DNA from 4 places in the Cytobacillus firmus genome. Region 3 is predicted to be linked to each of the others. Evidence: riboswitches for the same ligand, from Rfam matches in the RefSeq annotation. Region 3 holds a riboswitch; each other region holds the start of a gene.
The links. A riboswitch is a leader RNA that binds a small molecule or an ion and turns the genes downstream of it on or off. The one in region 3 is predicted to bind thiamine pyrophosphate.

Region 1 (3,088 bases), 1.9 Mb from region 3:
TTTCCTTTCTCCTAAATTCGACCATGTGGCTTTCATATCTGACAAACGGACTAAAGATGGCATTCCATACGTAATACATAACTCCACCCCATTTGCAGCAGAAGTAAAACTATCTTCTTTTAAGACTCCCATTACCGCTCACTACAGATGGGATTTTGAAAAAACGCCTGCACTGCCATAAAGCAGATGCAGGCGTTTTTCTTATTAAATAAGAAAGTATAAAATTTTGAACTTCGATAACTCTCTAGCGCAAGCAGCCTGCACATCGAGGTGTCGAGGGTGAGCGAGTCGCTTACGCTTTTCTATCTGACTGCTGCCGGATTGCCCGCCGGCCACTCTTCGCAGGTATAAGCCATCTCCCAGAAACCAAGCTCCAGCTGGCAGCTTTTTCGGAAAGCATCCTTCATTCGCTGCCTTTCTTCCGGTGATGCCGCTTCAGCAAGTTCATCCAAACGGTTTCTCATATTCATGGTCACAGCTTCGACTCTAAGGTTTGCATAAAAAGAAATCCACGGATAAAACGGATGGTTCTCATCTGGCTCATATTGCTTCATGAGCTCAAGCCCAATTTCCCAATAAGTCCATGGGCAAGGCAATAATGCAGCGAGTATTTCACCCATGCCGCCTGTATGGGCATGATACATCATATGCTTTACATAATGATCGGCTGTCGGCGGAAGCGGATATCCCTGCAATGCTTCGTAATCCACCCCAATCTGCTGGCAAAAATTATGGTGGGGGTGTACTTCGCTGTTCAATACAAATTCTATTTGCTGGTTAAAGTATGCAATATCCTTACGTTCAGCTGACTTTGAAATCGCAATTCCGTAAATATGCATGAACGCATTCAAATACTCAAAGTCCGCTTTAATGTAATGAGCAAGCGCCTCTTTCGGCACATCCCCTCTCCCGATCCCCTGAACAAATGGATGTTCAAATATCAGCTGAAACAAATCTTCATTTTCCTTGCGCAGAATTTCTGAAAAAGTCATAAAAAATAGCCTCCTTAATTAAATACAGAAGCTGCCGGGGAAAAAGCATGAGGATATATAATGAGGTCCTCACTGCTTCCCTGCGCTGGCATTATCCAGATCAGGTTCCAAGGGACCAAGGAAAAGCTCCTTATCTCAGCCGTAGCGCCCCTAGCAGTTTTCTAACATTTTTAATTGTTTTTTTATCGATTGTCTAACTTGACGTTTTTCGCTCATACATTTTGGATCTCGCCCATAACTCTTGAAAATCGCTCATAAAGTCAGATTGCTATGCTGCTCTCCCTTACTCTGCTAACCAATCTTACTTCTCCAGCCCAAAATCATCACATATTCTGAACCAAATTCTTCTCTTTAACCTTCGCTAACACCAACCAGCCTATCGCCGCACCGGCAATGCTGCTGACCAGAAACGGCGGCACAAAGAAGAATGCACCAGCTTCACTGCCCATGAGAAATTTTGCATACGGAACAGCAAACAATGCTCCGATTATACCGGTGCCCAAAACCTCGCCAGCGGCAGCCCATATTTTCCGGCCGAATTTCAAATAAAGGACACCAGCCAAAAACGCACCGATCATGCCGCCTGGAAACGCAAGCAGCGTCCCGAATCCAAGCATATTACGCAGCAAAGCAATCATAAAAGCAATGGCTGCTGCCGGCAGTGGTCCAAGAGTCACCGCGGCCAATACATTTACCGCATGCTGAACCGGATAGGCCTTGGCTATACCTGCCGGAAACCAGAGCAAATGGGATCCCAGTGTCCCAATCGCCGTAAATAGTGCCATCGTAGTCAACAATCGGGTTCTGTTCATCTAAACCTCCTTTCTAAAAGGGCAGCCTGATTGCTTATCTGGATGAGAAGTATGTATACAAAAAAGCCAGATCCCCACAAAGGACCCGGCTTGGTTTAAGTATATGAATCGACATATTGTCAAATCCTACTTCCCTCCGCTGGCATTAACCAGATCAGGTCCATAAGAGTCGGAAAGCTATAAGCGCTTTCCTCTCAGCCCGCACATTCGGGGCACCCCTAGTAGTTACATAGATATTTAATTTGATAAGCTATTTCAAGCTTAACAAATTATTCCGGCACTGTCATCAAACTTTTAACTTATATACTTCTCTTGATGCACTGGATTAAGCGCTCTTCAATTTCTGCTGCGAAGCTTTGAACAGATTCGTCATTGATTAGCTCAATCATACTTGTCGGCTTAGGCATCCCAATTTTCGTTTTGCCCTTGTCTTCATAGACGACAATTTTACAAGGCAGGAAGTAGCCGGCCATTTTATTCTGTGTTAAAACGCGATGTGCTTCATTCGGATTACATACCTCTAACACATGGAATGCCTCGTTATATTCCAAGCCTTTTTCCTGCAGCTTCTCCTGAACATTAAACTGCCATAGAACTCCGAACTTTTCGTCCTTCAGACTTCCTTCCAGTGAGGATATCGCTTCTTCAATTGATTTTTCGGTTTCAGCTGTGTAATCGAACATAACTGCATCTCCTTTAGTAATGGCATATTAATAATGTACCCCTATAGGTATACTATTAAACACAGTCTCAACTGTCAACAACCCAGAATTTTTTTAAGAAGGTTTTATCGAATTAACCGCAGACCAGCAATATCCTTTAAATTCCCCACCCCCGCAAGAGACAGAGACACTTTTGTTTCTTCTATAAAGTTGGCAAGCACTTTTTCAACTCCTTCCTGCCCGCCAATGGCCAAGCCGTACACATACGGCCGCCCCAGACAAACGGCGTCAGCTCCCAGTGCCAGAGCTTTAACCACATCTGAGCCTCGGCGAATGCCGCTGTCAAACAATACTGGAATCCTTCCTTTAACTTCCTTCGCAATCGGTTCAAGCGCATCAATCGCCGCAATCACTCCATCAAGCTGTCTGCCGCCATGGTTGGAGACAATGATACCGTCTATCCCTCTTTCAACGGCCAGCCTGGCATCCTCAGGGTGGAGAATGCCCTTTAATAAAATGGGCAGGCTGGTTTTCTCTTTTAATCTGGCAATATGTTCCCAGCTTAATGTTGGATGATGAATATTATCAAGGATTCCCTGTACGACATCACCGTCCTGGAGAG
Region 2 (3,088 bases), 870 kb from region 3:
CCAATCGGGCCTTTACGGGCAGTTTGACCCCCACTTATCCTCCTTTGGTTCCTCTGAGTCTTGAAGTGGGAGTCTTACTGCCCGTTAGACTGCGATAAAATAGAAAAACCGGCTTCGAAGACTAATCGTCTGCAAAGCCGGTTTCTAAACCATTAGGCTATTTTCTTTTATCATCATCATCATCTTTAGTGAGATCACGGGTAGATTTCTTAAATTCTTTTAAGGTCTCCCCGAATGCTCTCCCTATTTCAGGAAGTTTTTTAGGACCAAAAATAATAAGAGCAAGAACCAGGATGAGAATTAAGCCTGGAATACCGATGTTTGATAACATGCTGAACACTCCTTATATATCATATCGCTTGAAACAGCAGTAATCATGTTCATTGTCCATTATAGGGGATTGGCTCAAAAAATCATAGTTTTTATAATTTCTGATTCTCCCACTGCACTAAGGCACGATCAAGTTCTTCGAGAACTTCACCAATTTTGCGCTCATGGATCACTTCATCAGCATAAAAGTCAAAATCAGTGGGTTCCATATTAATAATAACCAGTTTTGCTCCGTTTTGTTTTGCTATCAGCGGAAACTGATTGGCTGGTGTCACAGTCAGGGATGACCCCAGAACAATAAATAGTTCTGCCTTTTCTGATTCTTCCGCTGCAAAATCTAAAGCCTGCTCAGGCAGCATCTCCCCAAACAGAACTACTGAAGGACGAAGCAGCCCCCCGCAATTACATTGAACGTGTCCATGCAAATATCCCTCGCCCGGGAACTCTTTTTTGCATTGCTGGCAATGGAGTGTCTGCAGATTCCCATGAAGCTCTGATACATTTTCACTCCCTGCCAGCCGATGAAATCCATCCACATTCTGGGTGATAATACTCTTTAAAACGCCTCTCTTTTCCCAATCAGCAAGAATATAGTGGCCTTTATGAGGGCTGCACTCCTTGAGCCCGATTACCCGGTGCCGATAAAATTCTATAAACTCTTTCACATTTTCATTCAATGCCTCAGTACTGGCAATTTTCCCAGGATCTTTCCCGTTCCATAAACCATTATTGGCTGACCTGAAATCAGGCAGCCCGCTTTCAGTTGACATACCTGCTCCAGGTAGTATTACTGTATAATTTGATTCCTTCAGCCATTTCTCAAGCATAAATACCAGCTCCCACTAAAATATTTTCACAGGTTTGAAGGGTATTTCCATTTTTTTCTCCTGGTTAAATGTTTATGTCATGTCAGGTATGCGGTAAATAATAGATTATAACTGTTTTTACGAATTATCAATATAGGAGTGATGGCTATGCCTGAAATAGAAACGAAAGATTATAAGGACGGCTATAAAAAATTTTCTTCCAGGGCACAACGCTATGCGGATGATCCCGAAAAAACAAAAGGACTTCTAAAAAAGGCTACACTTAAAGCTGAGAAAAACAAATCTTCGTTAAGTGATATATGGGAAAAGTTTCAGCTGCTGATCGATTTAGTTAAGGCATGGTCAAAAGGCGATTACCGGCATATCTCCAAAAAATCAATTATCTTTATTATTGCATCCATCCTATACTTTGTCTCTCCTATCGACCTGGTTCCAGACTTTCTAATTGGAATGGGTATCCTCGATGATGCAGCAGTACTTGGTTTTGCCGTCAGCCAGATTACAGGTGAAATTGAGAAATTCAAAACCTGGAAAGAGAGCCGGACTATTGAAATGAAATAACTTTCAAAAGGGTGTCCATTTTGATATTGTCTGCTATAATAAATAATGGAAAGTATTCATGCCTGTTAAAATTAAATAGCAAGAAATGTAGGGGAACCGGTGTGCCGGTTGAGACTTCATCCTTAAGATGCTGACCCTTTGAACCTGATCTGGCTAATACCGGCGTAGGGAACATATTCTTAAACATAATAAAATGTTTTTTATATGCGTCCCGGTATTATGCCGGGGCGTTTTTTATTTTTCAGGGCAGACTAATATCAACTTTCCTTATTACATAAAAGCTTTTGGGAGGTTTCTCTATGAAAAAATGTATTGCGGTTATTACTGCGCTTCTGTTGCTATCCGGCTGTGCCGGCAGCGGCCAGGATGCTAAGACTGGAAATGAAGATGCAGGCAGCAAACAAGAATTGAAGGAAGTTACTGTCGTACTGGATTGGACGCCAAATACCAATCATACTGGCTTATATGCGGCAAAAGAAAAAGGCTATTTTAAAGAAGAAGGGCTCGATGTCGAAATTATCATGCCAGGTGAAGCAGGCGCAGATCAATTGACGGCATCAGGCAAGGCTGATTTCGGTGTCAGCTATCAGGAAAGCATTACGGAAGCACGTGTTCAGGGTGTGCCTCTGGTATCGATAGCAGCTGTTATTCAGCACAATACATCCGGTTTTGCATCCCCTGCTGAAAAAAACATTAAATCACCGAAAGACTTTGAAGGAAAAACGTATGGCGGGTGGGGAGCTCCTGTAGAAAAATCAGTAATTGACTCCCTAATGAAGAAGGAAAATGCCGATGCTGATAAGGTGTCAATTGTGAACATGGGAGATGCAGACTTTTTTACGGCGGTTAAAAGAGATATAGACTTCGCATGGATTTATTACGGATGGACAGGTGTAGAAGCTGAGCTTCGGGGGGAAAAGATTAATATGGTCTACCTCACAGACTACTCAGAAAAACTGGATTACTACACGCCTGTTCTGGCTACGAGTGAAAAAATGATTGAAGATGATCCGGAAACTGTCAAAGCATTTGTAAATGCTGCAGCCAAAGGATATGAATTTGCAATCGACCAGCCCGAGGAAGCAGCTGATATCTTGTTAAAGAATGCTCCTGACCTGGACAGCGAATTGGTCAAAAAGAGCCAGGAGTGGCTATCCCCGCGCTATCAGGATGATGCTGCCAGATGGGGAGAACAAAAGCTTGAGGTCTGGGAAAACTATGCAGACTGGATGCATGAAAATGGTCTATTAGATAAAGAATTAGATGCCGGCAAAGCATTTACAAACGACTTCCTGCCGGAATAAGGAGAGTTTATTAAATGGCAAACGCACTTGTAAGCATTCAAATCATACCAAAAACAAAAGATGGGG
Region 3 (3,088 bases):
AACAGCGTTCAGATGCCAGTAATATGTGAAAAAAATGTGACATCTGTTAAGAAAATAAATTTTTAGAAACTTAATAATTCACAAAACCATAAAAATGGAAACTGAAAGTGAAATAGTTAATAATAGAAACTGTGAAAAAAATTAGGCAGGTGTAAAGATGGCTCAGCAGGATTTTACAAAAGGAAACATACTCAAACAGCTGCTGGTGTTCTCAACTCCCATTATGCTCACTAATTTCCTGCAGGTTTCCTATCAATTTGTAGATAGTCTGTGGGTCGGGAATTTGCTGGGGGCTGATGCATTGGGAGCTGTCGCAGTTTCAGGCACTGTAATCTTTACAGTACTTTCTTTTATCATCGGCATAAACAATGCTGCGTTAACGATTTTATCCCAGCAGAAGGGGGGAGATCACGAAGAGGGGCTGAAAAGATATCTAAATGCTTTTACCGTCATTCAGACAATTTTGTCAGTTGTTCTAGGAACAGCCGGATTCCTGCTTGCTGAAAGGATTTTGGCCTTAATGGGCACACCTGCGGGAATGGCCGAAGGAGCAGCATCCTACCTGCAGATTAACTTTATTGGAATTCTGTTTTTATTTGGCTACAATTTTATAGGAACTATACTCAGAGCGCTTGGAGACAGCAAAAATCCTCTGTACTTTGTCCTGATAGCAGTCGTATTAAATGCAATACTCGATCCTCTTTTTATTTCTGTATTCAAGCTTGGTATTGAGGGGGCCGCATATGCAACAATCGTATCACAGGGCTTTGCATTTATAATCGGAATGATATTCATACTCCGCAAAAAGCTGGCACCATTCACTATTCCTTCTTGGCCGCATAAGGAGGAGGCAGCATTGATATTCAAGCTTGGCATCCCTTCAGGGCTCCAAATGACTGTCATATCGGCTGGTGTTATGGCCATTATGTCTGTCGTCACCTCCTTTGGCAGTGACGTGGTAGCGGGATTTGGTGCCGCACAGCGCATTGACAGCATCATTATGCTTCCTGCGATGGCATTGGGAACTGCAGTCAACAGTATGGCGGGTCAAAATATAGGGGGAAATCAATGGGAACGGGTGCATCAGATTGCGTTGTACGGAGTCATTTACAATCTTGGAATCATGTTTCTCATCGCCCTTGGGACGGTCTTATTTGCAGAACACGGGGTGCGCCTGTTTATCCAGGATAAAGAATCAGTTCACTACGGCACTGAATATTTAAAGATCATTGCCTTTTTTTATCCGCTTCTGGGCATTAATTTTGTATTGAATGGTGTGGTTAGAGCTTCTGGAGCGATGTTTCAAGTGCTGATACTGAATATCATTTCATTCTGGATCCTGCGCTATCCTTTAACATTTCTATTTTCTAAGTTTATGGGTGATAAAGGCATAGCTGCAGGTATGGGTGTCAGCTTTGCAATAAGCAGTTTCATCGCCTATATGTATTACCGCATCGGAAAGTGGGATAAACAGGTTATCATAAGCGAGGGAAAATAAATCCTTTTCACCATCATGAATTTCATATATACTAAAAGCGGATAATTTAATAACGTGCCACAAGGGGAGCATACCGCTGAGAGTGAACAGTCCGCTGTTCTGACCCTTTGAACCTGTTAGTTAATGCTAGCGCAGGAATGTGGAATGATAGGCAGGTATAGTTTTCTGCCTGCTTGTTCTCCCTTGGGGTATCGTCATACGATTGAAGGGGGATTTTTTTTTATGAAAAAATTAAGCCTGACGGCGATGATAGAGGCTTCATTTTTTGCTGCCTTTGCTATCATTCTTGATTTTCTGCCATCCATCAAGCTGTCGCCATCCATTTCCATATCTGCCGCGATGATTCCGATTTTCATTCTGGCTTTCAGGTGGGGCTTTAAGGTCAGCTTTATTGCAGGCCTCTTATGGGGGATTTTGCAGATTGCCATGGGGGATGCCTGGATTGCCACTCCGATACAGGCATTTATTGAGTATTTTGTGGCATTTGCCTGTATCGGGTTTGCCGGCTTGTTTTACGGCGTCATCCAAAATCAGCTGCGGGCAGGTAACAAGAAGAAGGCATTGTCATGGGTTGTCTTAGCCGTATTTGCCGGAAGCCTTGCCCGGTATTTCTGGCATTTCATAGCAGGTGTGCTTTTCTTCGGAAGCTATGCACCAGAAGGGATGTCTCCGGTTCTGTTTTCCTTCCTGGCAAACGGCGCAACCATGCTCGGAGCGGCAATTCTCTGCTCAATCCTGGCCGTATTAATTATTTCATCGGCACCGAGATTAATCATAAAAAAATCGGATGAAAGACTTCAAACTCAAAAGAATGCTTCCTAATAATGTCCGCCTCTCTGAAATATTTCAGAGAGGTTTTTTATATATCGGATTTGATTGATAAGAAGCTGTTTTCAGGAAGAATTATGGGAACGTCTGGTTTGGGCGTTCCCGTTCCAATACCGTTAAAAATGAACTATTTATTATAATCTCACCAATGTACTTGAAGTTTATTGCCATTGAGGTCATAAAAGTGGAAAAAGGCATGACCATTATCTTCTTTTATATCCTCGACCTTAACTTGATTATCAATTAAGTGCTGATGAAATTTAGATAATTCTGGACTTGTAAACCCAATGCTAAATTCTTGTTCATTATCAATTGTAAAATGAGCAAAAGTTTCATCTTCGGTAGGAACTAAGATCAGTAAGAAAGGCCCTTCATTTACTTTTAAAATTGCAAGTTTTCCAGTATTGTTTAGTAACTGGAGTCCTAATACATCTCTATACCATTGGGCAGACAGTTCTAATTCTTTTACAGGAATTCTAATATAATGTACTTGTTCAATAAATGATTTACTCATAGAATTCTCTCCTTTATTTAATTCGGTATATCATATATTTCCTTTTTATACAGCTTTTTCCTTCCCTATTTTTGATTCTTAAACAGAATAATAATCTTTCTAAACAAAGCCAATATATTAGGAAATTACTTCTGAAAAATGGGTATATTACTTAAAAAAGGGGAGTGAAGACTTTGTCCAATACATTGCAGGGAAATATTATTACAGGTGTTTTTGATGCGGAAGCCAGTGCCTTTGAAATCCAGAAA
Region 4 (3,088 bases), 1.1 Mb from region 3:
ATGTCCATCCTCAGATCATTCAGTTTAATGACTTCCACATTTTCAAACATGCCCCAAATGGCTGTCTTAGCATCCTCAAGGTCTTCTTTATCTTCAAAGTACACTTCAATTTTTGGCGGTGTGACCGGCTCATCTAAAATGGTGTCACTTAATGAATCCACAAACTGCTGGGAATAAAAAATGGGATCGCCGGTTGTAAAAACAGTTTTAGCAAGCATGTTGGTATTGAGCTTCGTTTTGTTGGCAAGGGAATATTTTTCGTGCACCAGCCTGATTTGACAGGTAAAGCCTTCAAGCAGGCGCACGATTTCAAACGTTTCATCTTCCTGAATCCTTTTTACAAAAATCGGCTTTTCCTGAGAAGCTGCAATATATGCCCCCCTGTGTGTGACCAGCAAAGAATTGATTTTCAATGCTTTAGCCACTTTTTTCGCGGATGGAAAGCTTCTGGACGTAACAAGTGTTACATAGATCCCTTTTTGCTGCACATATTCAATCGCTTCTTTTGTTGATTTATGAAGTCTTCCATTTGATTGGAGTAATGTTCCGTCTATGTTTAAAGCAAGCATTCTGTATATCATCCAATTTGCCCCCTATTCTCGGTGTAAAATTGTCCTATTACACTTTTATGAAGAGAAGGACTGGAATAGAACATGACATGGACAATGCAGAAATTTTTTATAGCTTATCTGTGTTAGTGAAGGCGTTTATCTGTTTTCATAGATCAATTGATTTGAAGAATTATAAATTAGTCATTTACAATTTGGATGCTCCGTATTAAGATGGAGTCAATAAAAACTGCATATCTTATTTTGCACTAGGGGAGCTTTTTGGCTGAGAGGAACAATCCGTTCTGACTCTTATCACCCGATCTGGATAATACCAGCGTGGGGAAGTGCAGGTGAACGGCTATCATTTCTAGTGTTTTGATATCATTCAACTGCATTTCCTTATGGGAATGCAGTTTTTTATTTTCATTAGGCTCTTTTCGTATAAATTGTTGTTTTTGGCCTATTAATGCTGTCCGTTGATTTCCGCTCCAGGCTGCTCGCTTTCCGCGGGGCGAGCGGTGAGCCTCCTCGACGCTTCGCGTCTGCGGGGTCTCACCTGTCCAGCTACTCCCGCAGGAGTCTCGCACCTTCCGCTCCAATCAACTCAGTAAATAAGATACAAAAAGCAACAAACTTTGCGAAAATAGCCTTTCATTAAAACTAAAATAGGAGGATGGCAAAATGCAGGAAAATTTTTTATGTGGAACTAGTGAAATTACAGGGTGCAGGTTTTCAATTTACCCAATGACTGACAGGTTTGCGGAGGTTATTTTGTCAGCTCTAAAAGAAGTGGACACGAGCAAGGTATGGATGGAAACAGATGATGTGAGCACCTGTGTGCGAGGCAGGTCCATTCATGTTTTCGATGTGGTCAAAGCTATTTATCTTGAAACAGTTAAGCATGGGGACCATGTAGTGTTTAACGGGACTTTTTCAAATGGATGTCCCGGTGATACTGCGGGCGATGCTTATCTTGCTGAAAATGAGGAACGGGCGAATGAAGATTCAGCAGCAGGAATCAGCCAGGAAGTCGCTGTCCAGTTTGCCCTTTATCCGATGGGGATTCCTGATTACATGAACGTCATTATGAACCAGGTCGAGCTCGCAAAGAATCGGGAAACTTTTACTAAAGGAGTGCATTATGCTTCAAGACTGGATGGAGATGCACACGCTGTTTTTAAAACACTGGAGGATGCTTTTGAAAACTGCAAGAAAAGCGATTCTACACATATTGTTATGACAGTGAATATGTCTGCCAACAGTCCATCCAAAAAGGAGACTGAGTAATATGCTTGAAAAGTGGAAGCTTCGAGAAGTCATTGTCCTGTCTGTACTCGCTGTCGTGTTTGCAGTTGTATATCTGGTATTCCTGCAATTTGGCAACGTGCTATATGGAATGTTCGGCTTAATTGGATATGATCTTATTTTTGGCATTTGGTTTATTGTTTCAATTATCGCAGCTTACATAATCAGAAAACCCGGAGCAGCCTTTTTATCGGAAACCATCGCTGCAGCCATTGAAGTCATGATCGGCAACGCAGTTGGTCCCCGCCTGATACTGTCAGGGATGATTCAGGGGATTGGAGCAGAAGCTGTTTTTGCGGCCACGAAATGGAATAATTACCGGCCATGGGTTTTAATTGCTGCCGGAATGGGCTCATCTGTTACTAGTTTTATTTGGGGCTATTTCATTTCCGGCTATGCGGCCCTCTCACCCGGTTATGTTACGGCTATGTTTTTTGTGAGGCTGATCAGCGGTGCTTTATTAGCTGGATTGCTAGGCAAATGGCTAAGCGAAAGCCTTGCGAAAACAGGGGCATTAAACAGCTTTCCTATTGGAAAAGAGCTAAAAAGGGGAAAACCGGAAAATGGAATTACAGCATAATAGGCACATATTAAAAACTGAACAGCTTTCCTTCAGGTATGAAGATGTGAAAAAACCTATTTTAAAAGATGTGCAATTCAGCCTTTATCCAGGGGAAGCAGTTCTATTGCTGGGCCCAAGCGGCTCGGGAAAAAGCACACTTGCTTTCTGCTTAAATAAATTATATCCGGAGGCCGTTGATGGCAAATTGGACGGGACCATTTCATTCAAGGGAAAGATGCTGGAGGAGTTCGGCCCTGGCGAAATTAATCAGCACATTGGCATTGTGTTTCAAGACCCCGAAAGCCAATTTTGCATGACCACAGTCGAGGATGAGCTGGCATTTGGGCTTGAGAATATGAAAACACCTCCTGAAGAAATAGAGAGTAAGATTGATGAAGCATTGGAGCTTGTTCATCTTTTGCCGTATAAACATTCCTTAATCCACACCCTTTCCGGGGGCCAAAAGCAAAAGCTTGCACTGGCATGTGTTTTATCATTAAAACCGGATATCCTGATTTTGGACGAACCGACAGCAAATCTGGACCCGGCTTCAAGCTATGAACTTACACGCATAATCAAAGAGCTTAAAGAGAACCAGGCATTTTCCCTGCTAATAATTGAGCATAAGCTGGATGATTGGATTGATTTGACCGATCGGTGCGTGGTCCTA

Region 1: another riboswitch for thiamine pyrophosphate. It lies ahead of thiW (energy coupling factor transporter S component ThiW); the one in region 3 lies ahead of thiT (energy-coupled thiamine transporter ThiT).
Region 2: another riboswitch for thiamine pyrophosphate. It lies ahead of NAF01_RS07680 (ABC transporter substrate-binding protein); the one in region 3 lies ahead of thiT (energy-coupled thiamine transporter ThiT).
Region 4: another riboswitch for thiamine pyrophosphate. It lies ahead of NAF01_RS06550 (YkoF family thiamine/hydroxymethylpyrimidine-binding protein); the one in region 3 lies ahead of thiT (energy-coupled thiamine transporter ThiT).

Annotation. Positions count from the first base shown of each region.
Region 1 is NZ_CP098323.1:439,951-443,038, reverse strand. It holds gene NAF01_RS02270 (DUF1287 domain-containing protein) at 1-181, shown strand, start outside; gene tenA (thiaminase II) at 303-992, opposite strand; TPP riboswitch at 1,053-1,154, opposite strand; gene thiW (energy coupling factor transporter S component ThiW) at 1,316-1,804, opposite strand; TPP riboswitch at 1,919-2,034, opposite strand; gene NAF01_RS02255 (DUF302 domain-containing protein) at 2,104-2,487, opposite strand; gene NAF01_RS02250 (alpha-hydroxy-acid oxidizing protein) at 2,592-3,088, opposite strand, start outside.
Region 2 is NZ_CP098323.1:1,467,411-1,470,498, reverse strand. It holds gene tatA (twin-arginine translocase TatA/TatE family subunit) at 158-331, opposite strand; gene NAF01_RS07690 (NAD-dependent deacylase) at 423-1,157, opposite strand; gene NAF01_RS07685 (YkvA family protein) at 1,305-1,718, shown strand; TPP riboswitch at 1,798-1,906, shown strand; gene NAF01_RS07680 (ABC transporter substrate-binding protein) at 2,018-3,022, shown strand; gene NAF01_RS07675 (thiamine-binding protein) at 3,037-3,088, shown strand, end outside.
Region 3 is NZ_CP098323.1:2,338,918-2,342,005, reverse strand. It holds gene NAF01_RS11900 (MATE family efflux transporter) at 158-1,498, shown strand; TPP riboswitch at 1,551-1,653, shown strand; gene thiT (energy-coupled thiamine transporter ThiT) at 1,721-2,320, shown strand; gene NAF01_RS11890 (VOC family protein) at 2,469-2,840, opposite strand; gene NAF01_RS11885 (hypothetical protein) at 3,014-3,088, shown strand, end outside.
Region 4 is NZ_CP098323.1:1,236,739-1,239,826, reverse strand. It holds gene NAF01_RS06555 (Cof-type HAD-IIB family hydrolase) at 1-581, opposite strand, end outside; TPP riboswitch at 810-911, shown strand; gene NAF01_RS06550 (YkoF family thiamine/hydroxymethylpyrimidine-binding protein) at 1,233-1,838, shown strand; gene NAF01_RS06545 (ECF transporter S component) at 1,840-2,436, shown strand; gene NAF01_RS06540 (ABC transporter ATP-binding protein) at 2,420-3,088, shown strand, end outside.